DNA from 3 places in the Sphingobacterium sp. E70 genome. Region 3 is predicted to be linked to each of the others. Evidence: riboswitches for the same ligand, from Rfam matches in the RefSeq annotation. Region 3 holds a riboswitch; each other region holds the start of a gene.

Region 1 (10,442 bases), 1.0 Mb from region 3:
TGAAGACGGATTGTATTTTCAGTTTCTTCAGCAATTGCTTTATCGTACTCTTCCTGTGTGATCGATCCCTTTTTCAGATCAGCTCTCCATTTACGCACATCTTTTGTTTGTGGAAAGAACCGATTGTTGTCGTAGGGAATGCTGGCAAGTTGAATTTCGCTTGTTGTGCCGCTTTACGGTCAGCAAAAACTGACGTACGTTTTGCATCATCATCAGTAATGTTGCTTGTACGTGTTTTAACTTCTGGTTTGTGGATCAACGGAGAAGTACGACGGCTTTCTGCTGCAGCTTTGTTTGCTTCGAAACGTTTTGTTGTTTCTGCATCAACTTCGCCTTCTGCTAAGACTGCTAGATCTTTTACCTCTGCTAATTTTTGTTTTGCGAATGCTAACCAGTTTTTAACTGCAGCAGGCAATGATTGCTCATTATGCTCATTATCTAAGTCAAAAGGAACATGCAGTAAAGAGGAAGAAGGAGCAATCCAAACGCGGTCTTTGCCTAATGCATCAACTGCTTGTTTGATTTTAACCAATGATTTTTCGTAATCGTTTTTCCAGATGTTACGGCCTTCAACAATACCTAAAGATAATGTCAATGAAGCTGGAACTTTAGCCAAAACGGTATCCAATTGGTTTTCTCCACGTACTAAATCCAAGTGTAATGCATGGATCGGTAAGTTAACCGCGATATCTTCGTTGTCTTTTAAAGCTTCGAAGTAAGTTGTCGCGATCAATTTGATGTTTTTGGCAGCAGCAGCCAATTTCTCGAACGTAGGTTGGTATAATGCTTTTACTTTTGCATCTAAATCCAAAGCCAAGAAAGGCTCGTCGATCTGAACATATTGTGCACCAGCTTCTGCCAATTTAGACAAGATTTGCTCATATACAGGAACTAATTTGTCCAATAGGTCGATACGGTCGAAACCAGCTTCTTTTTCTTTACCGATCAAAAGGTAAGTGATTGGGCCTAATAAAACAGGTTTTGTCTCAATACCCAATGATTTTGCCTCGTTGTATTCATTTAAGAATTTCTCAGAAGTCAATTTGAACTCTTGATCTTTTGTGAATTCAGGAACCATATAGTGGTAGTTGGTATCTAACCACTTGGTCATTTCCATTGCAGTAACATCGATTCCTTCTTGTTGGAAACCGCGTGCCATTGCAAAATATAAGTCTAAGCTGTAGTTGTTGTCTACTTTATTCAATAAAGAATGGTAACGAGCAGGAATTGCACCAACGGTAAGGGTTAAATCCAATACTTGATCGTAAAAAGAGAAGTCGTTGGAAGGGATCAAATCTATTCCAGCATCTTTTGTGTTTTCCAATTGCCTTCACGAATTTTTTTGCTGTGTCCAATAATTCCTCAACAGAAGATTTTTTAGCCCAATAGGCCTCATTGGCTTTTTCAATTCGCGGAACGCGCCCACACGAGGGTAACCTAAATTGTTAGTCAATAACATAATAATGTTTTTAATATTTCTTTTCAACTATATTTCTTGCTAGAGAGAGAAGGACACACTAGAATTCGGTGACTTCGGCTTATCATTCCCATATCAAGTAGGGTAGAATTTAGCACCTTGTCAAGGGACAGGTTGCTAAGGCTTCATCGGGTCTATTCCCTCTGCCTTTCTCTATAAGCGATGCTAAGTTAGAACATTTCTTTTGATATGCAAATTTTTTATAAAAGTGCACCTATTTTTTTATTCTACTAAGGATAGAAATGTTTTATTTCTTTCTTTTCATTGGAAAGGAGGGTGAAATCACGCATTGGTATCTCACCCTCTATGCCTTTAACTCACCAGGAGTTTGTAACCTTTACCGTGGACATTGACGATTTCAACCTTGCTGTCTTCTCTTAGGTATTTACGAAGTTTACTCAGGAATACGTCCATACTTCTACCTGTGAAGTAATTGTCGTCATGCCATATTTTTAATAAAGCTTCTTCCCGGGTCAATACATCATTCTTTTTTAAACAAAGTAGGCGAAGCAATTCAGCCTCTTTTGTCGATAGTTTTTGCATTTGACCCTTGTAGGAAATCTGCTGACTCGTATAATCGAAGAAGTAATCTCCAATTTCAAACTTATCTGCAACTACTTCATCCTCTTTATCTCTGACACTCCGTTTCAATAAAGCATTTATCCGAAGAAGTAATTCCTCAACACGGAAAGGTTTTGTGATGTAATCATCGCCACCCAATTCAAACGCTTCTGTCTTGTCCTCCATCATGCCTTTTGCAGTGGCGAAGATAATCGGTACGGTGCTATTTGTTTTTCTGATCTCACGGCCCACGGTAAAACCGTCTTTTTTGGCATCATGACATCGAAAATGCATAAATCATAATCATTTTTTTGAACTGAGAAACGGCTTCATCCCCGTCAATACAGAGCGTAACGTCAAATTTTCCCTTTAATTCGAGATAGTCCTTTAAAAGATCCCCAAATTGGGATCATCCTCTGCTAATAATATCTTTTGCATAATGAATCTATTAATTTTCACTAATGTTCCCTGAATATACAAAAAAGAACGTGTTATTTTTTTACGGGCAAAATTACTTCAAAGGTTGTGCCCTTATCTTTCTCACTTTTTACGGTGATTCTTCCATTGAGTCTTCTCAAAATATCCTGAACATAACTTAAGCCCAGACCAAAACCTTTAACGTTGTGTACATTTCCGGTGGGGATACGATAAAATTGATCGAATATCTTTTGGAGGTGATCTCTGCTCATACCAATTCCGTTGTCGGCGATGGTGATAACAATGTTATCGCCAATATTTTTGGAACTGATATTGACATGTAGATCTCCTTTACTATACTTAATCGCATTGTCCATTAGGTTGTAAAATACATTGGAGAAATGCAGTTCATCCCCAACAACAATATCTTTTGTTGCCGCGAGATCGACACTGAATTTTCCGCCGATATTCTGCATCCGAAGCTGCATACTGTCTGTGACAGCGGCTACGAGGTCATTGATATGCACATCTTCGCGATCGAGTTTCAGTGTTTCTTTCTCCAGTTTTGCTAAGTCTAATACGCGTTCGATATGATTCCCGAGGCGAACATTCTCATCGTAGATGATATTGGCCAATTTCTGCACGCGTTTGTGGTCCGCATTGATATCAGGATCCTTAAGTGATTCACTGGCGATCATGATCGTGGCCACAGGAGTTTTAAACTCATGGGTCATATTATTGATGAAGTCAGTTTTCATCTCAGATACCTTCTTTTGTCTAAAGATAATGATGAGTGTATAGGCAAAACATCCGACCAATAGAAACAAAAGTGTGAGCATAGGAAGTAGCAAGTAGCTCATATTGTCTGCTATGATCGCTTTTTTGTTCGGGAAGTATATGGTCAGCTTCCTGGGGCAGCACCAACATCACCTTTAAATAACGCTGTAGAATACTTTGTGGTATTTATGGGATTATTTAGTTCGGCCTCATTGAGAATATTATTTAGCAAAATATTGCTGGTGCTCCATATCTGATATTAAAAGGTGCTTTGATGTCACGATGGATCAATTCTTCTTTTAGGAGTTCCTGAACAATAATAATATTCAACCGATCCTTAAGCGGTCTTTTCGCCAGCTCCATTCCGATAGCGACATCTTCGATGTAGTCCGCCTTTTACCACCAAGCATGGCGACAGAGTCGTAAACATTGAAGCCATAGCCTGCATTTTTTTCGACAGTTTATTTAATTTGGTTTCTAGCTCAAAAATTCGTTTAGATAGTTTTGGATTAGATCTTGGGGGAGAGCTACGATACTCTTTCCAAGTAATCGCTTGAAATCATCAATATGGACAATTAAAAACCGTGTACTGTCATCTTTGGCTTCAATTCGTGGAATTGTTTTTGTTGCTGAAACGATAACGTCTTCTTGATAATATAGCCCATTTGTGGGAGTCTTGACAATGTTGATTTCAACCAAATCCTGATATTGTGTTCTTTTAACATAAGTTTCGTAAAACCAGTTTTCAATGTTAATAATATTTGGATAGGTTGCTTTTAATCTATCTTCTTCTAATTTATATTTTTGATAGATCTGCTCCAGTTTGCCTCTTAGATTCTCAATTTGAGTTTGAAGCTGGAGCTGCTCGGTCAATTGTTGTTGCTTTGCCTGCTCCTGTTTGGATTTTTCGATATTACGCTCCTGTTGTACTTTCGCGAAATCGACAACTTCACGTCGCTCGAGTTTTCCGGCAACAGCAGTAAGTGCAGCATTGACCGACTCGTCAAAGAGCTGTGACTTTTGACGGTAGGAATCTCTCAGGAAATAGAATTGCATAGCCAATACGCCGATTAGTGCCAAAGACATTAGTCCAATGATTAATACAATACTATTTTTCTTCATGAAATTATGTTTTGCAAATATATATTTTCAATAGCATCAGGAGCTCATTACATCCTGTGATTCTAAGCCATTCCCACATCCCATCTGCTGCTTTACTTGAATTGTTACAAATATAAAGATGCTAACTTGTTTTGGAGTTGTTTTAACAATGTTTAACAGCAATTGCTTTAAATCTTGGTTATGTTGTTGTAAATTAGAAGTTAAAATAGATTATGTTATGAAAACTTATGTATTATCATTGGCATTATCTTTTACAGTCGGGATTGCTTTCGGTCAGATCAAACTAAAAGAGCATCGTCCGTTACTGCAGGATAAACAATCCAAGATGCCAGTCCTTGGATTAGATACCACATCGGCTAAGTATAATATGCCTGTTCAGAAATTCAAAAAGTTGGATGGTCTGGCACCTATGCCGGGAACAGAAAAATCGCCCAAGAAAAGGAAATCACAACAGGATACATTGCGGTTTAGGCTGTTGGAAGATAGTTTGAAAGTAAAAGATTTCAAATTAAAGATTGACTCCTATACCTAAGAAATAAAAAGAAAGGCATTCTCACGATGAGAATGCCTTTCTTTATGATCCTATTTCTTACAACTGAGAAACACGGATTGTATTTGTTTTACCTTTTTCAATTAACGGAGTTGATGCTGTATTGATGATAATTGATCCCGGTTTAACATAGTTGTTTTTACAATAAATCTATTGACATCATGGATCGAGCCATCTGTGCTCTCAAATTTGTCGTAGATAAATGTTTTTACACCCCAAAGCAAACTCAATTGTTTCAATAGTTTCTGTGTGCCTGTGAATACCAAGATATCTACATTCGGTCTATAACTTGTAATTTCAAATGCTGTTGCTCCAGAGGAAGTCAACACAGCGATTGCTGAAGCATTTGTTTTTGAGCAAGATAAACTGAAGAAGCGCAAATCGCGTCTGGAATAAGTGTTCCATCGTGGATTTCACTAACTTTCTCATTATAATAAGGATAAGAAGTTTGTTCCACGTGGATAATAATCTTACTCATCGTTTCGATTACAATCTCAGGAATTCACCCACAGAAGTCTCACCACTTAACATCACTGCATCTGCACCATCCAATACTGAATTGGCTACATCGTTTACTTCAGCACGAGTAGGACGAGGTGTTGTAATCATGCTCTCTAGCATTTGCGTAGCAATAATTACAGGTTTTGAAAGGTCTCTACATTTTTGGACAATGATCTTCTGAAGTCCTGGTACCTCTTCCATTGGAAGTTCAACACCCAAGTCACCACGAGCAACCATGACAGCGTCGGTAGCTTCGATGATTGCATCAATGTTTTCGATTGCTTCAGGTTTTCTACTTTCGCGATCACACGTGCATGGCTTCCTTTTGCAGCAATGATTTCTTTACATTGTGCAATATCTTCTGCCGAACGAACGAATGACATCGCGATCCAGTCAGCTCCGTGATCCAATGCAAAGTTTAAGTTATCTAAATCTTCTTCAGTCAATGAAGGGATAGATACTTTGGTGTTTGGTAAGTTTACGCCTTTACGTGAAGTAAGGACGCCACCATGTACCACTTCACAAGTAACAGTGTCTTTATGGTTGGTCTCTAAAACACGAAGTTGAAGTTTTCCGTCATCAAGTAATATGATTTCGTTGGCTTCAACATCGTTTGGAAAGTTTTCGTATGTAATGTAGATTCTGTTTTCATCTCCAATGAGTTCATGAGTGGTAATTTCAACTTTTGAACCATTTACGAGAACAGCACCACCTTCTTTCATTTTTCCGATCCGAATCTTGGGACCTTGTAAGTCAGCTAAGATGGCAACATTGAATCCGGTTTCATTATTTATTGCATTTATAGTTTCGATTACCTTAAGGTGATCTGCCTGGCTGCCATGAGAGAAATTCAACCGACACACATCAACCCCTTTGGCAATCATGTTGGTCAAAACTTGTTTGTCTGCCGAAGCAGGGCCTAATGTTGCGACAATTTTAGTCCTTTTTGAACTTTTTCCATCTGTTATTTTGTATTTTTAATGTTCTTCATTTATGACAACAAACGGCAAGCCGTATTGTTGTCTTTTGTCAAAACTAAATCGAATTAATTTAGATTTACAGTTAGGTGTATTTGCTACACTAACCTACAGTCTGCTAAAATATGAGATTTTCTTTAGATTTCAATATTTTTGGTGATATTTCTTTTGCAATGACCACTTCCGGTAATTTGCTGATCCTTTTGATTATATGTTCAACATCGTCTTCGCAGATGTAATTTTTGATGATGACAAAGAAATCAAAATGGGGGTTTTCGGGAATTAAAAAGGTTCCCTCAATACTTTTATTGTTAATAAGAAAATATTCTGTGTCGGAATCCGGACTGAGATAATGAAAAGCAGTGAAGTGATAGCTGATTTTTTCTTTACGTCAAAGATGATATGATATTCAAGCTCTTCTTCTGATTTATTTTTCGGGCGACCGTCATGGTCGTATTTGCTCTCCTTGCCTCTGGAAAAATCTAGGTTTGTCATTTTGTTGATAAAATGGCAGAGGCGGTAATCTTTAAGCGGACAGGTGATGGCGAGTAGGGTGAAATCTAACTCTTCATCCATATCCATATCTAACCTTGCTACTAACTTATTGACCACTTTTTCCTAAAATATATGTCCTTATGCTAACGAAGGTACTAATAATTTTAAGGTGGGAATATACTTTTTGTGTAAAATTTGAGTTAATTAGCTGAGTGTTTGGAATACAAAATAATTTTTGTTATACTTGAACTAAGTTAATATAGAGTGGGTTAGCTAGTATAAGACGCGAATAAGTTCGGTCGCCTAACATGGTGACTTTCATCTAAATATCAATTTAGGTTTGAATTTTGATGAAATTTATTTTTCTTTGCACAGATTTATTAAACAATTAAACTATAAAATCATGTCAGATATCGCTTCAAGAGTAAAAGCAATTATCGTTGAAAAATTAGGTGTAGACGAAAACGAAGTAACACCAGAAGCTTCATTCACTAATGATTTAGGTGCTGATTCACTTGACACTGTTGAGTTGATCATGGAGTTTGAAAAAGAATTCAACGTTGCTATTCCTGATGATCAAGCAGAGACTATTGGTACTGTTGGTCAAGCAATCGCTTATTTAGAAAAAACGTTAACTAACTAATTTAATTAGGCTAATCGTAATAAATGGAGCTTAAAAGAGTAGTAGTAACAGGATTAGGCGCCCTTACACCAATTGGTAATACCGTCTCAGAATACTGGGAGGCGTTAATAAATGGTGTAAGCGGAGCTGCTCCTATTACGCATTTTGATGCGTCAAAATTCAAAACTCAGTTTGCGTGTGAGGTAAAGGGGTTTGATCCACATGATTTCATGGATCGTAAGGAAGCTCGTAAAGTCGATCCTTTTGTACAGTATGCAATTGCGTCTACTGATGAGGCAATTAAAGATGCTGGCTTAGATTTTGAAAAATTAGATACAAATCGTATCGGAGTAATATGGGGCTCAGGAATTGGAGGTCTGACAACTTTTACAGAAGAAGTTGCCAACTTTGCAAAGGGAGATGGAACGCCACGTTTCAATCCTTTCTTTATTCCAAAGATGCTCGTTGATATAGCTCCAGGACATATTTCAATGCGTCATGGCCTTCGCGGTCCTAACTTTTCAGCAGTATCGGCTTGTGCCTCTGCTACCAATGCAATGATTGATGCTTTCAACTATATTCGTATGGGCAAAGCAGATGTGATTGTTACCGGTGGATCAGAAGCTACAGTCAATGAAGCTGGAATTGGTGGATTTAACGCTATGCATGCTTTGTCAACAAGAAATGATGATCCCAAAACAGCTTCCCGTCCTTTTGATAAAGACAGAGATGGTTTTGTTTCGGGTGAAGGTTCAGGTGCCTTGATCTTAGAAAGCTTAGAGCATGCCTTAGCACGTGGTGCAAAAATCTATGCAGAGATTGCAGGTGGTGGAATGAGTGCAGATGCACACCATATCACAGCTTCGCATCCAGAAGGATTGGGCGCTAAACTGGCAATGACAATGGCTGTCAATGATGCGGAGATGGATTTTTCAGATATTGATTACATCAATGTTCATGGAACATCTACACCGGTCGGCGATATCAGTGAAACAAAGGCTATTGTTGACCTGTTTGGTGAACACGCATATAAATTGAATATCAGTTCAACTAAATCAATGACTGGACACCTTTTGGGTGCTGCAGGGCTATAGAAACTATCGCTTCGATCTTGGCTGTGCAAAATGATATTGTCCCACCGACAATCAATCACTTCACAGATGATCCAGAAATTGATAATAAATTGAATTTTACTTTCAACAAGGCGCAAAAACGTACAGTGAATGCGGCGTTGAGTAATACATTTGGATTCGGTGGACACAATGCTACCGTGATTGTAAAAAATATAAAGCTTAATGTTTGATCCTTCAAACATGGTTTGGTAATATGAGCTAGCGACAGGTTCTTTAATTAGAACTTGTCGCCTTATTTTTAGATGAGATGCCTTTTTCAAGGATATACAAGTTATATATTTCGCCGGATCGGGAATATGTTAAGAAACTAAAAAACCTACTAGGTTTTGTTCCCGGAATGTGCATTTGTACAAGATGGCATTTAGACATAAGTCTGTTGCAGTAACAATCAAAGAAGGAGCTAAGAACAGTAATGAACGCCTGGAGTTCTTGGGTGATGCTGTTTTAGGTTCTGTCGTTGCCGAATTGTTGTTCAAGAAATATCCGTATAAAGACGAAGGTTTCCTAACTGAGATGCGTTCCAAAATCGTGAGTCGTGCAAACCTGAACCAACTTTCCAGAAAATTAGGATTCAACGAAATGATACAGTTCGATGCCCGAATGATCAGTTTTCCGAACAAACAAGGATCGTTGTTAGGAGATGCATTTGAAGCGCTAATTGGTGCCGTGTATCTGGACAAAGGCTATGTGTTCACAAAAAGCTTTCTCCTAAACCGTATTATTAAACCACATGTTGATATCCAACTGCTGGAGCAGACTGAGACTAATTTCAAAAGTCGATTGATCGAATGGTGTCAGCATACCGGAAAAGAAATCCTATTTCAACAAACGGATAATCCAGAGGGTGAATCTTCGAAGATGTTTAGTGTCGAAGCTGTTGTAGATGGTGTTGTGTGTGGTCTGGGACGCGATTTTAATAAAAAATCGGCCGAAAAATTAGCAGCGGAAAAAGCCTGCGAATTTCTCAAGATTCTGGAAGTAGAATAAAGGATTTTTATTCTTTAATTTATTTAGTCCCCGCTAAATATTAACTTTGCCGGATATGGCAACAGTAAAACCTTCTTTGGCGAAAGGAACCCGTGATTTTTCGCCTTCCGAAATGATCAAACGTAATTATATTTTTGACACATTGAAAGCTGTGTTTAAAAATATGGTTACAATGAAATACAGACGCCTTCATTTGAGAATTTAACAACCTTAACAGGTAAGTACGGTGATGAAGGTGATAAATTGATCTTTAAGATCCTTAATTCCGGAGACTATTTGACAAAAGCTCCAGATAGTCTACTACAAGATAAAAATTCGAATAAGCTAATTCCTCATATTTCTGAAAAAGCACTAAGATATGATTTGACAGTGCCTTTTGCACGTTACGTTGTGATGCATCAAAATGATATCTCCTTACCATTTAAGCGTTTTCAGGTACAACCAGTCTGGCGTGCGGATCGTCCGCAAAGAGGGCGTTACCGTGAATTTTACCAATGTGATGTTGATGTGGTGGGATCAGAAAGCTTGCTGAATGAAGCTGAATTTATTCTGATTTATCAAGAGGCCTTCGAACGTTTTGGATTGAAAGATTTTAATATTAAAATCAACAACCGGAAGATCCTTTCTGGTATCGCCGAAATTATCGGAAAGCCAGAACTTATTGTCGATATGACTGTCGCCATTGATAAGTTGGATAAAATCGGGTTGGATGGAGTCAATAAAGAATTGTTGGAAAGAGGTTTTACCGAAGCCGATCTAAATCTTTTGAAACCGATTATCTTATTGGAAGGTTCAAATGGGGAGAAACTGGCATCGCTAAAAT
Region 2 (10,442 bases), 1.0 Mb from region 3:
GCGCCAACAGTGGAACAACGAAAAGATGCCTTTTTATTTTGTGCAATTGGCAAATTATAAGGAGAAGAAGTCGGCACCGCAATCTTCTTCCTGGGCGAGATTACGAGAGGCGCAGCGGCAAACGCTCAAACTGCCTTACACAGGTATGGCTGTTATTGCTGATATCGGTGATGTAGTGGATATTCATCCAAAAAATAAACAGGATGTCGGTAGAAGGCTAGGCTGGATTGCAACAGCGCAGCTTTATGGAAAGAAGATCCCTTATTCGGGGCCTGTTCTCGAACATTGGATCACAAAGGGAACAGAGATGCAGCTCAGCTTTAACCCCATGGGCAAAAAACTGGTGTTGAAAGATGCGGATAAACTGAAAGGTAGTTTTACCATTGCTGGCGCAGATCAGGTCTTTTACCCCGCTGAGGTCAAACAGGTGGGAAATAAGCTGATCGTATCTGCCAAAGAAGTGCTGTCGCCGGTGGCAGTGCGTTACGGCTGGGCCGATAACCCGGACCTGACTTTGTATAATGATGCTGGGATCGCCGGATCTCCTTTTCGGACAGATGACTGGACAAAAAACTAAGGGGACATGAATAGATCATCAAAAATAAACCTTCGGAAAGGTAAGTTACTTTACACGCTAATGGTTTTCTTTTTTTTCGGGCAAGTTATTTGGGCAGGAGCAGGGGAGCAAACTCTGGTATCAGCAGCCGGCAAAGCAATGGGAGGAGACCTTGCCCCTAGGTAACGGAAAGATCGGTATGATGCCCGACGGTGGCTTAATAAATGAACATATTGTACTCAACGATATTACACTATGGTCGGGAAGCCCTCAGGATGCCAATAATTATGAAGCCAGTAGGTACTTGGATAGCATTCGAAACCTGATCAAAAACGGGAAAAATGACCTCGCTCAGGGATTGATTGACCAACATTTCATCTGCAAAGGCCCGGGATCGGGTGGTAAGCAATGGGGCTGTTATCAAGTTCTTGGCAATTTGACGCTTGCATTTGATGGAAAAACAGCTCTTGCTGCGGTACAAAACTATCGCCGCGAGCTGGATATTGAAAAGGCTCTGGTAAAAACGAGCTATGAGCTCAAAGGCGTAAAATATAACCGGGAATATTGGACAAGCTTTGCAGACGATGTGGGTATTATTCGTCTACAGAGTAGCAAAAAGGGCAGATAAACCTAGCAATCAAGATCGACCGTCCCGAAAGGGCGACTGCTACGACCAAAGATGGCGAGCTCATTTTGATGGGACAATTGGATAATGGTGTGGACGGTAAAGGTATGCAGTTTAAAACACGTGTCCGGGCGCAAGTTAAAGGTGGAAAACAGCTTGTACAAGGGCAATCTATTGTCATTCAACAGGCTGACGAAGTACTGATTTATGTGGCGACAGATACCGATTTTAAAGGCAAGGATTTTGAGCGTACAACAACCGAAACTTTAACAAAGGCTTTAAAAAATCCTATGCCAAGCTATATGCCGAACATCTACAAAACTATTCAACAAAGTTCAACCGTTTGTCGCTCAGTCTTGGCCGCTCGAAAGATAATTTACCGACCGACCAACGTTTGCTGGCTTTCGGTAAAGAACCGGATCAGGATCCGGGGCTGGCAGCCTTATTTTATCAGTATGGTCGCTACCTTAGTATTAGCAGTACGCGTTTAGGTCTGCTGCCACCGAATTTACAAGGGCTATGGGCAAATCAGATTCAGACACCCTGGAATGGGGATTATCACCTGGATATCAATGTGCAAATGAACCATTGGCACCTGGGAGCGGCCAATTTGGGTGAACTCAATGAACCGTTGGTGAGTCTTGTGGAAGGCCTTATGGCGCCAGGAGCAAAGACCGCGAAAGCGTACTATAACGCACCGGGCTGGGTGGCTCATGTGATCACCAACGTGTGGGGCTATACCGAGCCGGGGAATCCGCTTCTTGGGGCATTGCCAATGCAGGCTCGGGCTGGCTGTGCAATAATCTGTGGGAACATTACCTTTATAGCGAAGATATGGACTATCTGCGACGGATATACCCAATACTCTATGGCGCGGCACAGTTTTACGCCAGCGCCCTGACTGAATACCCCGGTAAAGGTTGGTTGTTGACTTCGCCATCGGTATCTCCCGAAAATTCCTTTAAGCTTCCTAATGGCCACCAGGCAAACGTCACGATGGGACCAACGATAGATAATCAGATCGTACGCGAATTATTTGAAAATGTCATCCATGCGGCAGCATTATTAGGCAAACAATCGGATCCTTTTTTAACGAATGTTTCAGCGCAATTGAAACGCTTAGCACCGGCAGTGCAGCTAGCCAAAGATGGCCGTATCATGGAATGGATCGAAGATTATGAAGAAGTTGATCCGCAGCATCGGCATATCTCGCATTTGTATGGTTTGTATCCAGGCTATCTGATCCGTTATGACGAACATCCAGACTGGCAGCTAGCCGCTAAAAAGAGTCTGAATGTACGAGGAGATGATGGGCCGAGCTGGGCCATTGCCCATAAACTACTGTTTTGGACCAGATTGCATGAAGGCGAGCGTGCCTATAAATTATTTCGGCAGCTGATGACACCACGTGTCGATACACATATCAATTATGGCGCTGGGGGCGGTGTTTATGCAAATTTGTTAACTGCCGGGCCACCTTTCCAGATTGATGGTAATTTTGGTGGAGCAGCTGGTATCGCTGAGATGCTGGTGCAGTCGCATAAGGACAGTGTGTATCTCCTGCCAGCAATCCCTGAAGCCTGGAAAAAGAAGGTCAGGTCAGGGGAATGCGCATCAAAGGAAATCATACCATAGACATGGAATGGAAAGATGGTAAAATACTGAATTATCAGATTTATTCACCCAAATCACAACAACTTCAGGTATGTATAGATCATAACTGGGTCGCCTATCATACAAAAAAAAATAAAAGGATCCCTAGTCTGCAATTTTTGCAGGCCGGGGATCCTTTTGTCTTAAAAATCTCATTGCATAAACATGTGTTATTCACAATTACATGTAAATATGAAAAACAGAAAAGACAAGACGGTAGTCGGTGCTTTTACGCTGAAAGTGCTATGACTGCTGTCTTAAGATTGCAATGGAATCAATACATTGTGTTCCAAACGTACAGGGACATGCTTCACTGAGGTAAAACCGTCTTCCTTGGAAATGATGTTGGATAGATCCAGTCCTCTTTTGGAGAAAGTACTGAGCAGCGCTGTCCGAAAGGTCGCTTTGGCCGAGCCCCAACCCTGTCCCAAGATTGTATCGTTATTGAGCTGTATTAGTTCGTCTGTGGAATAGTAGCTGAATTTTTCCAGTAAGTGTTGGTAAAGATTTGTTGTTGTAGCCATACAATTTAAAAATTTAAAGGATTAAACCATAAACTGTATCCAGATCTTGTTGGGGAAAATAACCGTTGTATAACGTTTATTTTGGTCGAAACCCGTATTAATTTACCACCGCGGTGTCTACACTCGGTTGGTATTGCATCATGCAATTCTGAATACTCTACAAATATAGTAGATTATTTTTAATATTAAAAATATTTTTGTTTTTTTGGTAATTGGGTGTGGATAAGAAGACTAAGGCCGGCAAAAGTGAGTTTGGGTTTTTGGCTGTGGTTTGGTTATGAAGTGGATAGCTTGCCCGATAATTTATCATGTTACTGTAATCTCGTCGAAAATACTTTAAAAAACAGAGATAAGACAATACTTTTGCGGCATGAATAGAATTGCGGAAATTAACGAATACATTGCTGCCGAACGCGAGGTATTATTGCAACACTCCTTGTATCCTAAAATCAAAACGATCAAGAATCTACGTTCTTTTACCGAAGGGCATGTGTACGCTGTATGGGATTTTATGTCTTTATTAAAAGCTTTGCAGATTAAATTGACCTGTACAACTTTGCCTTGGTTTGCAAGTGAGCATCCTTCGACACGCTATCTGATTAACGAAATTGTATTAGCGGAAGAATCCGACGAATATATTGATGGTCGCCGTTTGAGCCATTTTGAAATGTATCTGGACGCAATGAGTGAAATGGGGCAGACCTGCACCTGGTTAACAAGTTTATCGTGAACGCCAAGAAATCCAAAAGTATTTTTGATGCCATTGCATTGACAACCTTGGATAAAAGGATCAAAGATTTTCTGAATTTTACTTTCGAATTGATCGAAGAGGGGAGGTACATAAAATTGCTGCCGCTTTCACATTTGGTCGTGAGGATCTTATCCCGGGTATGTTTACCTCCATTTTGCAGGAGCTGAAAACCAACTTCCTGAATCGAGCTTAGATAATTTTATCTACTATTTCCAACGTCATATTGATTTGGACGGTGATGAGCATGGCCCTTTGGCAATGCAGATGATCAGCGATCTGGCCAAAGAGGATGATGAGAAGTGGGAAGAAATGAAAATAGTCAGTAAAGAGGCGCTTCAAAAGCGCATTGAACTCTGGAACGCAATAGAAGATTCCCTATAGGGAATCTTCTATTGTTTGGCTTCTTTGTAAAAAGAATTGATCTGATAATTTTACGGAAAACTATTCCGACAGAGACCTTTTTAGGGCTTGGGTAAAAGCGCTGATAAATTGTGGATCCAATGTGTTGGAAAAGGTATTCATATTCCCTAAGCTAACAATGAGCGCTGGTATTTTTGCTCCCCGTAAGATCGCATGATTATGGCTTTCAACCGGTTTCTGCGTGCTTAATCCTTGATTTTTAAATTTTGTGTGAGACGGAACGCAAGTTCTCGGCTTTGATCCTGTATCTTGGGTAGTTCAACAGCTTTTGGATACCGTAGGCCGATTGGCTGCTTGGCGTTTGAAGGATCAATGTCAAAATGAATTGAAATTAATGCGTCACCAGTAAAGGCCGCACGGTCTTTAAGCATCATAAATTCGTCTTTCGAATGGGTCAATACAACCTGAAAACCTTCTTTTTCAAGTTCATTTTGAATCATCTTACAAGCCTGTAAAGTGAGATCTTTCTCTTTGAGGCCCCTGCTGTTGGTGGCACCACTATCTTTGCCACCATGTCCCGGATCCAGAACAATGGTCTTTGCGCTATTTTTGACAGCGCTAGTAGTGGAGATCTTTTCTTTCGGAGGATCAATAAAAGAAAAAGAGACAATTAACACGAATATACAAGGAACAAACAGCAGATACTGATAACCTTTCGTGCGTGGTGATAGATTTCGCATCAACCTGTCGATGCGTTCTACCAGTTCATTTTGGTTTTTTAAAATTCTACTTTGCATATAATCTAATTGTTGATTTTGTTGTGTCATATTCAGCAGGAAGCTCGCATAATTGGTCTTTCCATAGTATTCAGCCACCGCTATATCGACCTGAAATTCATGTAGGCGATGCAGTTCTTTCCGAACCCAATAAATGGCGGGGTTTATCCAGAAGATGCAGCACATCAGCTCGATGTATAATTTGTCCCAGGCATGTCCTTTTAAAATATGCTGTGCCTCGTGGGCAAAGATGAGCTTGCCTTCGGGACTTTCAAGTGCGCTTTTATCCATAACGATATAATGAAAGATCGAACAATTATTGAAGCGATTAAACGGCGGGATTACTTTAATTCCCTGATGCTCCTGAAAATCCATCTTCTTTAAACAGCATACGAGCTTTAAGCTGCGATAAACTAATCGTGTCAGAAAGAAGATGGCGATCAATAAGTAAGCATAGGCGAGTATTTTTTTAAACTCCATTCGGTCCCATAGATTGAGCTGTTCTTCGGGTTCGATCAAAAAGGGACATTGGAATAACCCAACTGCTCTTGCGACTGTATTTCCTGATTTGAATTTGTTTTGGAATCGATTAATTTGACATAATCGGTCTTAAATTTAAGAAGAGGAACCAGCGCACAAAAGCTCACCAACGCAATAAGCAAAAGCCGGTTCCAACGAAAAAATGAAAGCTGCCGAAAAGCCAGGACAAAGAGCGAGACTAAAATAAGTAAACTGATATTGGCCTCTATGCTATAGGAAAATAGGTTATTCATCTTCTTTACTTTTATTGATAATTTCCTTGATTTTCTCGATGTCTGTTTCGCTGATTTTTTGTTCCTTGACAATGAATGATACCAGATTTTCGACAGAATCATCAAAATACTTGTTCATGACACGCGAAAAGAAAAACTTTCGGTATTGCATCTTGGAGATCAGCGGATAATATTGGTAAGTCTTTCCATAGGAATTGAAACCCACATACCCTTTTTTTCTCTAAAATCCGTACAATGGATGATATGGTATTATAAGGCGTTGTTTGTGTCGGATCCATATATTCAATAATATCTTTGACAAAAGCCTGCTTTAATTTCCATACAGCATGCATAACTTCTTCTTCTTTTTTGTTAATTCTTCCATAGTTATAAAGCTATAACTTATTTTTCAGTTAATCAACTTATTTTTCAGTTTTAAAACTGAAAAATAAGTTGATTAACTATAATGTATTGATTATTAGTGGTTTCATTTTTTTAATAGGTAGTCGGCCACCGCCTGATAAGCGGGTAGGGAGTATCCATCGTTGGCTGAATTAGATGCCAGGGGATGAGAGGCAAATCGGACGATAACCATTTCTGCTTTGGGATCGATATAGACGGTCTGTCCATGGACGCCACGTGCACAGAAGGCTCCATCGGCATTATGGCTTACCCACCACATGTTTTTATAACTCCACTGCTTTAGATTGGTATAACCGGCTTTTGCGAAAGCAGCCTGGCTTCCGCCAGAGCGGATGGATTCAATTACTTCCTTCGCGAGGATCTGTTTTCCGTTAAAATAACCCTTATTGCGCACCATCTCACCAAACATGGCCATGTCGCGGAGGTTGGTCGTGAGTCCTCCGCCCGCAAAGCATATTCCAGCACCATCAATCAGATAGTAGGCATCAAAATTGGTTCCCAAGGGCTGCCAAATTTTTCGGAAAGGACTTGTGACAAGGGCTTGTTTAATACCCGAGAAATTATCCAGCCCATAACGTCTGTATTGACTGTTTTATAGCCGAATGCGTCACCATGTTGACCTTTTTCTTAACCGTCTTTAAGTAATCAAAGTAGTTTGCCGGTTCATCAGGACTTCGTTGGAAGTGGAAGGGATCTCCTGCTCTGGAGAAGGCCCATATTTCTGCTTTGGGGTCAGCATAGTCCTCACTGAACTCCAGGCCTGTTGTCATGTCCAGTACCTGACGTATTGTTGCATCGCCAAAGGCGGAATGTGCAAGTTCGGGAATGTAATCCCGGCAGTATTTGTTTTCATCCAAAACGCCTTCAGCAATCAGTTGAGCAGCTAGCGTGCCGGTTAATGTTTTGCTGACGGACATAGCAGCATGCCTGCCATTCTGGGTCAATGCACCAAAATATTTTTCGTAGATAATACGCCCTTTATGAAGAATAAGGATACCATCAGTATAATTTTTTAAAGAGATTCCGCCCAACTGATAGACTTTTCATCTCCAAGAGGTTGAAAACTCAAAGCATCAATGGCGGAATCCTCAGCAGTGGAAAAAGAATAACGGTTGATGGGGTCGGAAGGGACGACTTTCGACGGAAAGAATTCACGCATATGGCAAACACTGTAACGCAATGCCGGAAACTTAAAAAATGTACCGTCCAATGCTGAAATAATTCGATCCTGTGGTGGCGGAAATCCCGTCATCCATCCCAGTTTGCTGGGATCAGAATCCACTGCGGATGGAAATTCTTGTGCCTGGCTCATTTGTATCAGAAGTAATGGAAGTAATAAGATAGCTTTTTTCATAATCAATCATAATCAATTTGGCATGTAAAAGATATAAGCGCGATAGCTACTGTGAATAGTATATAGGTATAATAAGCAAAGCGATCTTATTGTTTTCTTTCTTGCCTCTATTTTTGGCAGATTTCGATCTTTTATTTGAAATTGATCAAAAATGTCTTTTTTACATAACATATTGGCGTTTGTGAAGAAATTCATTTTCCAATTAGTGTCTAAGTTTGCAACGCAAAAAAATAACAGAAAGACATTGAACTTTTTTTCGCCGTATTGGGCAAAAGCAATGGGCACCATCGTGGTACTTGTATGCTCGGTTTTAGAAACGCAGGCCCAGGACTCGCTACGCACCTCACTCGCTGATCTGATCAGTAAGTCGTTGCAAAACAGTAAGTATATCGAACAGTCGCATTTGCAATTACAGGAAAAAGGAATAGCCCTGCGGCAGCAACGGATGGAATTGCTGCCGAAAATCGGTGTCAGGGCTTCTGCCAGTTATGCGAGCAATATGCCGGTCTACGATCAAGGTATATTTGCCAAACCATCACAACATGATGTTATTCATTACCTGTATGATACCGGACTCGATTTCTACCTGAACCTCTACAACGGCCATCGGGATCTTATGAAAATCGAATCAAAAAGCTCGAAATGGAACTGGCCAACATTGATTGGAAAAGTTCCACGGCACAGATCAAGCTGGAGATCTGTAACTTGTTTCTGGATCTAGATTTAGCCTATCGCAACAAATTACTGATCGAGCAGGATATCAACGATCAGCGGACACAATTGAAAGAGATCGAACACCGTTATACAGCCGGTGTTGTGCTGCATAGTGATGTCTTAAGGATTTCCCTCGAATTGTCCAAGCGTGAACTGCTTTTGATACAGATCGCTAATGATATCAAGATCATCAACCAAAAATTGCAGCTGATCGCCGATATACGACAAGAAATTATCCCGATGTGTGCCACGATGGAAAGTCATCCGCTGAACTATGCGGAAATCGTTGCTGTTGCCAAACAACAAGCTTTTGTACTGCTGAAATCCGAACAGGAAGTTGCGTTGAAAAAACTAAGTATCAAACAGGCGAAGTCAAACTACCTACCCGCACTAGGCCTGACCAATACATTTACTTTTGCGAATCCACAGGTATTTCTATATCCATATAATGGGAGCTGGTACAATTTAAATATAGTAGGACTTAAATTGAACATCCCAATATCCGCATTGTACCTCAATAAAAATATTGTCCGGGAGCTCAAGTCGCACTAAAGCGAGAGGAGGTCAAACACCATCATGAGGAGGAAGTGGTGGAAAATGAACTGTTGCAGGCTTATCTGGATTATAATCTAGCACTGGAACAACAGGCTGTCTGCCAAAAAAATCTAACGCTGGCCAAAGAAAATGCCCGTATTATAAAAAATAGGTATTTCAAGTCTTCGGCGCTGATTACGGATCTATTGGATGCAGATATGCAATGCCTCAAGACAAATTTTGATCTGGAATCCGCCCGGATCGCGATACAGAAACATTATTATTTTATTGAATTTTTGAAGGGTACTATCTAATGAAACCTAAATCAGGCCGGTCAATGACCGATGTACAATTGACCAGAATCACCAATTGGTTGGCTGGGATTGCTTTGTTGGCACTTTTATTATGGGGCGGAAGGATACTCTGGCTGCGCATCCGGTATACCTATACCAATGATGCACAAGTGACCCAGTATATTAATCCCATTATTTCCCGTGTGGGTGGTTACATTGTTTCGGTTCACTTTAAAGATCATCAATCGGTCAAGCGCGGCGATACCTTACTACTGATCGACAATCGGGAATACAAATATGAAGCTGAGCAAGCTTCGGCTTCGATAAACAAAGAAAATGCGGAAATCAGTGTGCTGGGCAGCCAAAAGGAAATATTGCAGGCCGAACATGAATCGTTGGAAAAATCCATTGCTGCTGCCGAAGCGCGGATGACGAAGCAGCAACTGGAATACGATCGCTATAAGTTTCTGTTTGATGAAAAATCTGCTACGGCGCAGCAACTGGAAGATATAAAAGCCACACTGGAGGTGTACAAAAGTGAACTTGCCGCATTACAGCATAAGTTGGAGGCATCGCGGGATCGGGTGAATGATGTTGATGTAAAAAAGGGGTGATCAATGCGGAGAAAGCACGGTTGTCAGCTGCAGCAAACCGAAAGCATCTTGATGTAGGATATACCGTAATCCGGGCTCCCTATGATGGTCGGGTAGGGAAACGTAGCATTGAAAAAGGACAGATGGTAAATCCGGGCGAGGTGTTGGGATTTATTGTCAATGCAGAGACACCAACTTGGGTGACAGCCAACTTTAAGGAAACGCAATTGCGTTATCTCAACCTTGGTGGGCGTGTAGAGGTTGTTGCGGATGCCTACCCGGATGAAACATTCTATGGAAAGATAATTTCTATTTCGCCAGCAACAGGATCTTCTTTTTCATTGCTTCCACCGGACAATGCGACTGGTAATTTTGTGAAGATCGTACAGCGGGTTCCAGTTCGTATCGAACTGGATAGGGATAAGGGAACTGCAAAATTACTCTCAGGAATGAATGTCAATGTTTCGGTCTCAAAAAATCAATAACAGTGAAAGAGATCTTCAAAGACTGGGTACCTGAATGGCTGATTAAGCT
Region 3 (10,442 bases):
ATCGTGATCGTTTATTTTACTTCAATTAATTGATTTGATTTAGCATAGTAGAGGTAGGCTTTGACATTGTTGTAGCCTAGGTTCTCCAAGTTTTTCTTATAGTTGTCAACCTGATATTTATGTCCGATGTAATCCGTTTGTGTAAATTTAAAGTCGAGGACAATTGTCTCTTCCTCTGATGTGAAGACTTTATCAGGGCGGATGGTTTCTCCTTTAGCGGTAATGATACTGGCTTCATTCCAGATTTTATATTTTCCGGTAAGCCACTGATTGATGATGGGATGGTTCCAGATCAGGTTGATTTCTTGCATAAGGTAGGGTTCATCCTCTTTTGAGAGTATACCTTCCTGAATCAGCTGACGGACTAATCTGGAAATATCTTTTTTTTCTTTAGCGATCTGAGACATGATTTCATGGGCCAGTATCCCATATTGTGCTGCTTTTTCCAGCATCATAATATCGTTGATTGTACGTGTGCTGGATTTCTCTAAGGCCATCTCCAGCTCTTTGGAAATAGGGTAGTGGCTGAGTGCAATGATATTGTCTTCTTGACTTTTAGGGGTGACTCGTTCGATAGTCTGATCAACCTTTATTTGGGCATCTTCTAAAGTAAATGGAGCAATAGAGGAATCCAATACTTGATAGAGGATATCGCTGATATATTCATCTTTGATATCATATCCTGTAATTTCGCCGGTCTTTTTGTCCACGGACTCTTTAAATGATGGAGCAGTAATATAGAGGTGTTCAACGGCACGTGTTGTCGCTACATAGAACGTATTTAGCGCATCCATATAATTGAATAGCATTTCCTCAAAATATTGTTTGAAGAACACAGACTTTCCAACTGTCGTGGTATATTTTATGGGAATTTTTCCTAACTGGGCAAATGGCGTATCGTAAGTGTCGATCCAGAAATCTCCATTGATCATCCCGTCCAGATCCCAGGAACAGAACGGGAGCATGACAACATCATAGGCAAGACCTTTTGATTTATGGATTGTTGTTACTTCAATAGCGTTTATATCACCATTAGAAGGTAGTACTGCGCGATTGCCATCTTCTTCCCAGAATTCTAGAAACTGAATAATTCCACGCTCACCATTGGTCGAGAAAGCCGAAATCATATCCTTGAATGCCAATAGGTAGGGAAGGTGAATGTTCTGTTCAGTCGTGAAGCCATAGATTTCGATGAGTTTTTCTATCAAATGAACCAAAGGCTGTTTTTGCCAAATTTCCCAGGAGTCGATCAATGCGTGGGGAAGAAAATCTTTCAACGCACGGATGTCGTTTGAAGCGAAGGTTAGCCAAGCGGTTTGATTGACCGTATTTTTCTGGATGGTCTGATAGAGATAGACGATTTTTGCTTTATGTATACTATGTTTGTCCGAATTGTATACGAGCGCTTTTAATGTTTCAATCAGGAGGAGTACAGCGTCGTTGCTGGCCAAGGATAGCGCATCTCCGGAGATGACCTCAAAGCTAAGATTCTCCTCTTTTTGAAATCCATCAATTTCTGGATAACTAATTTCGCTTGTGCATTACTACGTACAAGGATCCCTATTTGTTTGGCTTGATATCGGCCAGTATGAAACCATTCACCTATCTTCTTACATAAAAGATGAAGAGACTCCTCGATGACCTGATTTCTCCTGTAGCGACCGTCAGACACAGGGATATACGAAATCTCGATGGATCCCAACTTATCGAGATTCCCTTTTTTGTGTGCAGGGATTTCCTGTTGACTATTTTCATAAGCTTTAACAAGCATATTATCATTGCCTGAGGCTGCCCACCAATGTTTCCCCTCTTCGTCTAAGTTTTCGTCTACTTTTTCATTGAGAACACGCTGTAGATGCTGAGGGATACTGTTAAAAAGATAGTTGTTTAGCTGGATAATATTTGGGAGACTTCTAAAATTGGTCTCAAGACTACCATTTTCTATAAAACTGATTTTGCTGCTCTCATCCAAGTGGAAGGCATGACCAATTTGCTGTTCGACCTGTTGGAGTAATATGCGCCAATCTCCGTTCCGCCAACGGTATATACTCTGTTTGACATCTCCAACAATGAGATGCTCACTTAGTGTACCATTGGCATCTGCAAGTGCATTGATCAATAGGGGCTGTAGTTTTTCCATTGGATGCGCGAGGTATCCTGAAATTCGTCGAATAAAAATAATTGAAGCGATTGCCGATCTTTTCCCAGATGAATGTCGGATCGTTGTTCTCATCGATCCCAAGTTTATTTAACAGGATCTGTGAATCGGAGATTAATTGAGCGCCGTTTTCCTTACGCCATTGGGTCAGTAAGTCGCTCATTTCTTTGAGCAAACGTAGGTAATAGAGATTGTTTTGTACCGCCTGATAAGCAATGTAAGCTGCTAGATTCTCCTGTAGTGCCTGAAAAGACTGTAAGATGGGAGCAAGCGCTAATTGGAGGTCGTAGCGTATATTTTTGTCGCTATCTGTAAATGCGTCCTCATTATCTATCAATTGTACATATTTGTCCAATATTTTGGCAATTTCTGAAGAACTTAACTTGTCTGTCTTTTTACTGGTCTTGCTAGCTGAGATAATCTTATTGCGTGATTTTCCCTTGAGCTCATTTTCACTGATGTTGAATCTTTTGAACGTATCATTGAAAGTTTCGATGGTCAGCGAAAGTGCTTCGGTAAAGGCATTTATTTTTTGTTCGATTTCTTGATTCAGGAGGTTGAAAACTTCTCTTGGGTTTGCTGAATTAATATAGCTGTCAAATTCCTGGAAATTTTCAGAGAAAATAAGATTGGCTAGGCCCATCAATTGTTGTCGATAGTTCCAGTTTTCATTTTTGGCTATTTTTTTTTTTTTTCTCCGCATAGGCGATGATCCAATCAAGGAGATCGGGGCGTTCATCCAACAACTGATTGAGCATGACTGTCAATTCATTTTTGACTTTATTGACATTCATTTCTATCTTGTAGGCCGCATCGAGGTTGAGTTCGTATGTGAAAGCACGGATAACTTTTTGAGAAAAACCATCAATCGTACTGATGGTAAAATGACTGTAGTCGTGTAAGATCCGACGGTAGACACGGTAGGATTTCTCCTGGATCAAATAGCTTGTCCAATCGGGTTGTTGCTGCAGCAATAATTTTCTGAAATCTTCGATTTTGGGACTGGGATCGCCAATAGCTAGGCCGTGGAGCACAGAGAGTATGCGCTCTTTCATTTCTGCGGTGGCCTTGTTGGTAAACGTTACCGCCAATATCTCCTTATAGCTGTTTTCATTGGACAGCAATAATGTTAGATAATGTAGTGTCAGACTAAAGGTTTTTCCAGAACCGGCCGAAGCTTTGAGTATTTTTAATGGCGCAACAGATTTCATGGAATGAAGGTAGAAAGTAAAATGTAAATTGGCAAAAATGCCGAAGATTATTTTAATTGAGAAAATATACTTAATTTGCTTCTAATTTATTGACCAAATTATTGTTTTATGAAATATACAGTGGGTATCCTTGTATTATTATGTATTACCTTTAATTATTCTTGTAAAAAGATGGATCTGAAAAGGATAATAGTAGGCTTATCGAATTTAAAAATACAACCTTATCCGCTTCAAATGGCGCCGAAACTAGTTATCTACTTGAATATGATGACCAAGGGTGGGTAACAAAAGTAAATGAACAGCAGTTCCATTATGGGGCAAATGGGCGAGTGGATTATTCGCGTATTGCGCTTCAGGATAAAACGGGCGGAATTGAACGGGTGAAGATCGTGCGTTTAAGCTATCATTGGGACGAACAGAATCGTCTGAAGAGTGTATTTGTTGATAGTTTGTATAATAAGAGCGCACCGATTAAAGATGGAATAAACACTGTAGGCGCTGAATCGCTCATTAAAGATAAATTATTGACAAGCTATTCTTATACTTCGAACATGTCTGTACCCTCCAAAATTGTCTATCGGAAACTGGAAAAATTCTATGAACAAATTGGAGATGAGCAGGAGTTGACTTTTGCCTATAATGGCGATAATATCCAAAAACTGAAAAGCTTTCTATATTTCTCACCGCTTTTCAATAATCCCGGAGACCCTAAACTTGAATTCACGTTATTCTCTTTTTTCAATATTCTACGACGCTAAACCCTCTTTATCCTATTTATAAACAAATGGGGTTTAATCCGATTGATATTAATCAGGTGGTATCAAAAATTTAGAAAACGCTTTTTTCTCTGCCCTAATTCAGGGAAGGACCAATCAGGAAATGCAGCCGGATTGGACAAAGAAAACAGCTGTAAAAATTACCTTGGACGCTAGTGGCAAACCTACAGCAATGAATTATGTTGTTAAAGGGGATTTTGAAGGAGTTAAAGATGTCATTTTCAGCGAAGTTTTATTAAATTATGTCTATGAATAAAAAAAAATAACTATCTTTGCATCCCCTCTAGTATGAAGCTCGGGGATATGTTGAATACATAAAATAAAATTAAGAAATGGCAACTAAAATCAGATTGCAAAGACATGGTAAAAAAGGACGTCCTTTTACCACGTAGTCGTAGCGGATTCTCGCGCTCCACGTGATGGTAAATTCATCGAACGTATCGGTTCTTACAACCCAAACACAAATCCTGCAACTATTGTTTTGGATTTTGAAAAAGCTTTGGATTGGATGAATAAAGGTGCTCAACCTACTGACACAGCTCGTGCTATCCTTTCTTACAAAGGTGTTCTTTACAAAAACACTTACAAGGTGGTGTGAAAAAGGTGCTTTTGATGAAACTGCTGCTGAAGCTAAATTCACTGCTTGGACTGAAGCTAACGAAGCTAGAATCTCTGGTAAAAAGATGGTTTAGCTCAATCTAAAGCTGATGCTAAGAAAGCTGCTTTAGCTGCTGAAGCGAAGAAAAAGAAGAAAAAGCTGCTGCTGTAGCTGCTAAAAATGCTCCTGTAGCAGAAGAACCTGCCGCAGAAGAGACTGAAGCTCCTGCATCAGAAGAAACTGAAGGTTAATTCTTTCATAAAGTATTCGAGAAAGCCGACTCAATCTTGAGCCGGCTTTTTTAATAAAATAGTTTATGTGTTAAAATGTGATGCTGATTGCTCTAATTTAAAATAGAAGGCCGAGCATATTATCCTATCGCTATACAAAAAAGTGAAAATAAAACAGATGCTGTATATATAGTGGAAGCCGAAAGGAAAAGCATCTCAATACTAATATCCTAATACGCAATATTACAAAATGACTATCGATCAAAGTTTTTATATAGGCTATATCAGCAAAACGCGAGGTCTAAAAGGCGAGATGCAATTGTTTTTCGAATTTGAAGACTATGAGAGTTTGGATATAGATGTCGTCTTTTGGAGGTCAACAAAAACTTGTACCTTATTTTATCGATGCTATAAAACTGCAGAAAAATAGTACCGCCTACGTGACATTTGAAGATGTTGATCATATCGACAAGGCACAGGTGCTTGTTCACAAAAAGGTTTATCTACCCAATGATAAAATGCCAGAACGGGATCCCGATGATTTTAGATATACGGATTTAATCGGATTTTTGGTGATCGATGAAACCCATGGTGAACTGGGGAAATTACGGATGTACAGGAATTTCCACAGCAATTCGTCGCGACAGTTGATATGAATGGTAAAGAATTGATGTTCCCCTATCCGATGATTTAATCGTTGGCATAGATGGTGAAGAGGAGATTATTGAAGTAGAATTGCCTGAAGGACTAGTCGATCTTTATAAAGAATAAAAGTGGACGGACCTCTCGTAAATTATCCCTGATTGCAAATCGGGATTTACTTTAGAGCATCGTTCTTAATTCCCATAAATTTGAATGAAAAAGGTCTAAGTTCGTAAAGGAATTTAGACCTTTTTCGATTCAATAAGTTGAGGTTTTAAATCATATTTCGCTTCATCTGACAAAATTTTTGTTTTGGGACAGTCAGGGATCTCTTACTCTGATGGATTTTGTTTAAATTGGTACTGAATAATCAATATATTGACCACTATAAACGATCTGTCTTGAAACTATTACTGCTAATTATTTCAACGATATTCTTATCCTCTTGTGCTTTCTTTGGGAAGAACAAAGAATTTCCGATCGGAAATTATCAAGTTATTTGCGGTTATACCAATGACGGCTACCTAGAGGCCAAAGCTAAGGATCCGCTAAATATTGAACCTGATGCATATTGCGATCATCCGCTTCATTATCGTTCTTTTCTCTCCCTTCGGGATAAGGGACAATTTGTCCTTGCGATAGGTGATATCTTGCTCTATGGCAGATATAGATTTGAAGGGAATAAAATTGAATTGGTGGATGATAAAAGGGAACCATCTCTTTGGATATAATTCAAGTAAAAAGAATTTCATACAATTGAAAGGTGATTTCTCCCAATTCAATTCAGCCCATTTGCCAAATACGGAACGGTTGTTTCTCAATTTCGAATTAGACAAAACACCACTTCGCGAGCAGCCTAGTAAATTTGATAGTGTAGTCAATCTTTGGCGTAATATTCCGACAAGTGCTGAAAATGATCAAGAGGTAAAGGCCCGCGCATTAAACTTTTTAGATTATTCTATAGCATACTTTCAGCACATCTCAAATTCTGGCGTCCATAGTGATTATAAGATAGATGGGGTTGAATCTCCAATTACTTATGCGCAAAATGGCATTGTATTAAAACAATGGGAAGATGTTCCTGTCTCATGGAAAGAGCTGTTTTACAATGAGGAGAATGCATTGGTTGCCTATAAATATTTAATGGATGGGTTTAAGTATGGAGAGAAGGAGAAATATAGTGTCTCTGGCTTACTGCTGATCACATTCTATTTAAAGAATCTACGTAATTCTCTTTCAACTTTGAAATAATTTGTATGGGAAGATCTGGAAAAAGACAGCTTTGTTACTATAATTTATAGCTTTTCGAAAAAATGTTTTTGTTGTTTGATTTTTTAAGACGATATTAGCAACGCTTATAGAGAAAGGCCGAGGACTAGACCCAGTGAAGCCTTAGCAACCTGTATTGTTCAAGGTGCTAAATTCTACCCTGCTCCATGTGGGAAAGATAAGTTACATGCAGATAGACATATCCTCGACTTGTGCGTTTCGATGTAAGCCAACCCAAACTTAAAACAGTTTTTTAATGAAGATTATCGACCATATCCAGAATGCTAAAGGAAAACATTGTTTTCTTTTGAGCTATTGCCTCCTGCAAAGGGACAGGGCATCCAAAGTATTTTTAAGACAATGGATGAACTGATGGAATTTAAACCGCCCTTTATTGATGTAACCTATCATCGGGAAGATTATATCTATAAGGAACATGCAAGCGGGCTGTTGGAACGTGTATCTTATCGTAAGCGACCAGGAACGGTGGCGATCTGTGCTGCGATCATGAATAAGTATAAAGTGGACGCAGTGCCCCATCTGATATGTGGTGGCTTTACCAAAGAGGAAACTGAAAATGCCTTGATCGACTTAAATTTCTTGGGTATCGATAACGTATTGGTATTACGAGGTGATGCACGCAAAGGAGATGCTGATTTTATTCCAAGTGAAGGCGGACATGCTTTTGCAACGGATCTATTGCAACAGGTAACGGATATGAATAAAGGAAAGTATCTTCACGAAGATATTATCACATCTGAAAAAACCGATTTTTGTATCGGTGTCGCAGGATATCCGGAGAAGCATTTTGAATCTCCTAATTTCAATACTGATTTTAAATATCTGAAGCAAAAAGTGGATATGGGTGCTGAGTTTATTGTAACTCAGATGTTCTTTAACGTGGAGAAATATAAGGAATTTGTGACCAAATGCCGGGACAATGGAATCCATGTGCCTATCATTCCGGGACTCAAACCATTGACGACCAAAAAGCAACTGGTTACTTTGCCAAGAATTTTCCACCTGGATATTCCTGAGGAATTGAGTGATGCTGTCGCAGCATGTAAAACCAATGCTGATGTAAGGCAAGTAGGTGAAGAATGGCTTGTGCAACAATGTCAGGAGCTGATAAAATTTGGTGCTCCAGTATTGCACTTTTATACCATGAGTAATCCTGGGCCAACGAAAAGATTGTCGAGAAGTTAGCCTAAAAAATACAAGAGGAGCGAGGAAAACCCCTCGCTTTTTTATTACTTCTATCGACGGTATACTGCTTTGTACTTGTGAATTGAATCCTCTTTTATTCCATGGCCATATGCAGCTTTTGAGATGAAGTTTGCCATTACCCCTGCTTTCAAAACCAGCATTTCTCTTTTCACTATAGAAGTGCTCTCTTTCAAAAAATATTTTTGTTAAACAGTAGTGTTAAATAGTGTTAATTAACATTTTTAAATCGAGATAACTATTTAATTTGAGGTACTAAAAGGAACTAAGATATAGACCAATTGTCCTTATGACGTATAATAAATTAAACTCGCTATTTGGTTTGGCCTGTGGCCTCATTGCTACTGTTGTCTACATTGCTACTGTTGAAAAGACCGTGAGCTGGTGGGATTGTGGTGAATTTATCGCCTGCGCGTACAAACTTGAGGTGGCACATCAACCTGGTGCCCCGCTATTTCTACTTATTCAGAATGTTTTTTCCAATCTGGCTTTCGGTAATACAGGGCAAGTCGCTTACTGGATGAATATTGGTTCGGCAGTCTGTAGTGGTCTGACGGTGACATTTTTGTTTTGGACAATTACAGCGATTGCCCGGAAGATTTTAAAGAAGCCACAGCAATCTGCTTTTTCTTACTATTTACAGATCTTTGGAGCGGGTGCAGTGGGGGCTATGGCCTTTAGTTTCAGTGATACCTTCTGGTATTCGGCCGTAGAATCCGAAGTGTATGCGATGTCCTCACTTTGTACTGCGGTGGTTTTCTGGGCGATTTTTAAATGGGAGGCGCGTGCGGACCAGGACGGAAGTGATCGCTGGCTGATTTTTATCGCTTTTGTCATGGGGCTTTCAATTGGAGTCCACCTATTAAATCTTTTGGCTATTCCGGCTATAGCCATGGTGGTGTATTTTAAAAGGACTTCAGAAATTAATTTTAAAGGCATTATAAAGGCATTTCTATTAGGAATATTAGTTCTTGCAGCAATCCTTTGGGGTGTTATTCAGTGGCTGATCGGTTTTGCTTCCAAAATAGATCTATTGTTTGTGAATTCTTTTGGACTGGGATTTGGTACAGGAATTCTTTTCCTATGCTTGCTTTTTGGTGTCACAATTGTATATGGTCTTTTTATTCCCATAGAAAACGCAAGTATACATTAAATACAGCTTTATTGGTGTTTTGCTTTATTCTGTTTGGTTATAGTTCCTATACCATGGTGCTGATCCGTGGAAAGGCAAATCCATCCTTAAATAACAATGCGCCAGATAATGTCTTTTCGTTTTTAGGTTACTTAGGGCGAGAACAGTATACGCGGGAACCTCTGGTTAAAGGACCATACTATGATTCAAAGGCTGTGGATGTTCAAAGCAAAACCAGTTATCGGAAAGATGAATCCAATTATACAGCATTTACACAGGTTGATAAGTATGCATTTGATCGTGAAACATTTTTTCCACGTATCTATAGCCAGGATGAAAATCATCAAGCCTACTATAGAAGTTATCTCAAGTTAAAAGAGGGCGAAAGACCACAGTTCTCCGATAACTTTAAGTTTTTCTTTAATTTTCAATTGGGGGAAATGTATGCACGTTACTTCTTATGGAATTTTGTTGGCAGGCAGAATGACAAGCAAGGCTATGGATCCTATACGGAGGGGAATTGGCTCTCTGGAGTGAAAACGCTGGATAATTGGCGCCTTGGTGGGCAACATCATCTTTCGGAGTCACAGCAACATGATCCAAGCCGAAACACGTATTTTTTCTTGCCTTTGTTATTAGGGATAGCTGGAGCGATCTGGATGTACAAAACAATAAACCCTATACTTTGGTATTGACCTTGCTGTTTGTTTTTACGGGTATAGCGATTGTTGTATATCTCAATCAGACACCACTGCAACCCCGTGAACGTGATTATGCTTATGCCGGATCTTTTTATGCTTTTGCGATCTGGATCGGACTGGGTACAATTGCACTCATGCGCTTTTTTAAACGGTTTCTCAGTAATCGCTATGCCATGGCTACGGGGTTATCTTTTGCGCTGTTGGGTGGGCCAATTATTCTGGCGCATCAGAATTGGGATGATCATAATCGTTCTGAGAAATCCTTGGCTCGGGATGTGGCCCGTAATTACCTAGAAACCTGTGCACCAAATGCAATCTTGTTTACCTATGGTGATCACGATACTTTTCCATTATGGTATCTGCAGGAAGTAGAAGGAGTTCGTCCAGATGTACGGATTGTTGTGCTGAGTTATTTAACGGGAGATTGGTATATGCAGCAGGCCAAGAAAGCAACTTATAAAGCTGCAGGACTTCCGATTGCGATTCCTGCGGAAAAAACAA

Evidence for each region. Region 3 has a riboswitch for S-adenosylmethionine ahead of KUH03_RS22850 (methylenetetrahydrofolate reductase). Riboswitches for the same ligand answer to the same signal wherever they lie in the genome.
Region 1: it holds a riboswitch for S-adenosylmethionine, as region 3 does, so the genes downstream of both, KUH03_RS15825 (hypothetical protein) here and KUH03_RS22850 (methylenetetrahydrofolate reductase) in region 3, are expected to answer to the same signal.
Region 2: it holds a riboswitch for S-adenosylmethionine, as region 3 does, so the genes downstream of both, KUH03_RS29675 (5-oxoprolinase) here and KUH03_RS22850 (methylenetetrahydrofolate reductase) in region 3, are expected to answer to the same signal.

What each region holds. Positions count from the first base shown of each region.
Region 1 is NZ_CP079104.1:2,209,865-2,220,306, reverse strand. Features, by position in the region: partial or broken gene metE (5-methyltetrahydropteroyltriglutamate--homocysteine S-methyltransferase) at 1-98, opposite strand, end outside; gene KUH03_RS15825 (hypothetical protein) at 74-1,324, opposite strand; SAM riboswitch class I at 1,536-1,639, opposite strand; partial or broken gene KUH03_RS15820 (response regulator transcription factor) at 1,790-2,476, opposite strand; gene KUH03_RS15815 (sensor histidine kinase KdpD) at 2,530-3,315, opposite strand; gene KUH03_RS15810 (hypothetical protein) at 3,458-3,595, opposite strand; gene KUH03_RS15805 (hypothetical protein) at 3,710-4,354, opposite strand; gene KUH03_RS15800 (hypothetical protein) at 4,572-4,886, shown strand; partial or broken gene pyk (pyruvate kinase) at 4,944-6,373, opposite strand; gene KUH03_RS15790 (IPExxxVDY family protein) at 6,501-6,698, opposite strand; gene KUH03_RS15785 (IPExxxVDY family protein) at 6,665-6,994, opposite strand; gene KUH03_RS15780 (acyl carrier protein) at 7,281-7,520, shown strand; partial or broken gene fabF (beta-ketoacyl-ACP synthase II) at 7,544-8,802, shown strand; partial or broken gene rnc (ribonuclease III) at 8,880-9,619, shown strand; partial or broken gene hisS (histidine--tRNA ligase) at 9,675-10,442, shown strand, end outside.
Region 2 is NZ_CP079104.1:4,216,586-4,227,027, forward strand. Features, by position in the region: gene KUH03_RS29655 (sialate O-acetylesterase) at 1-577, shown strand, start outside; partial or broken gene KUH03_RS29660 (glycoside hydrolase N-terminal domain-containing protein) at 729-1,357, shown strand; partial or broken gene KUH03_RS49325 (hypothetical protein) at 1,525-2,816, shown strand; gene KUH03_RS49330 (hypothetical protein) at 2,819-3,151, shown strand; gene KUH03_RS29675 (5-oxoprolinase) at 3,092-3,358, opposite strand; SAM-I-IV-variant riboswitch at 3,426-3,519, opposite strand; partial or broken gene KUH03_RS29680 (DUF3050 domain-containing protein) at 3,729-4,490, shown strand; gene KUH03_RS29685 (M56/M15 family metallopeptidase) at 4,715-5,764, opposite strand; gene KUH03_RS29690 (hypothetical protein) at 5,761-6,018, opposite strand; gene KUH03_RS29695 (BlaI/MecI/CopY family transcriptional regulator) at 6,011-6,223, opposite strand; gene KUH03_RS49335 (BlaI/MecI/CopY family transcriptional regulator) at 6,120-6,350, opposite strand; gene KUH03_RS29700 (serine hydrolase) at 6,485-6,922, opposite strand; gene KUH03_RS29705 (serine hydrolase domain-containing protein) at 6,981-7,451, opposite strand; gene KUH03_RS29710 (hypothetical protein) at 7,433-7,774, opposite strand; gene KUH03_RS29715 (TolC family protein) at 8,019-8,495, shown strand; gene KUH03_RS29720 (TolC family protein) at 8,417-9,040, shown strand; gene KUH03_RS29725 (TolC family protein) at 9,079-9,336, shown strand; gene KUH03_RS29730 (HlyD family secretion protein) at 9,336-9,929, shown strand; gene KUH03_RS29735 (HlyD family secretion protein) at 9,926-10,393, shown strand; gene KUH03_RS29740 (hypothetical protein) at 10,396-10,442, shown strand, end outside.
Region 3 is NZ_CP079104.1:3,220,139-3,230,580, forward strand. Features, by position in the region: gene KUH03_RS22790 (hypothetical protein) at 1-2, opposite strand, end outside; gene KUH03_RS22795 (3'-5' exonuclease) at 12-1,451, opposite strand; gene KUH03_RS22800 (UvrD-helicase domain-containing protein) at 1,421-2,140, opposite strand; gene KUH03_RS22805 (hypothetical protein) at 2,079-2,861, opposite strand; gene KUH03_RS22810 (UvrD-helicase domain-containing protein) at 2,827-3,369, opposite strand; gene KUH03_RS22815 (hypothetical protein) at 3,699-4,127, shown strand; gene KUH03_RS22820 (hypothetical protein) at 4,249-4,401, shown strand; partial or broken gene KUH03_RS48985 (30S ribosomal protein S16) at 4,478-4,994, shown strand; gene KUH03_RS22835 (ribosome maturation factor RimM) at 5,333-5,629, shown strand; gene KUH03_RS22840 (hypothetical protein) at 6,017-6,346, shown strand; gene KUH03_RS22845 (hypothetical protein) at 6,372-6,866, shown strand; SAM riboswitch class I at 6,968-7,069, shown strand; partial or broken gene KUH03_RS22850 (methylenetetrahydrofolate reductase) at 7,141-8,090, shown strand; gene KUH03_RS22855 (DUF2723 domain-containing protein) at 8,398-9,261, shown strand; gene KUH03_RS22860 (hypothetical protein) at 9,276-9,935, shown strand; gene KUH03_RS22865 (hypothetical protein) at 9,926-10,442, shown strand, end outside.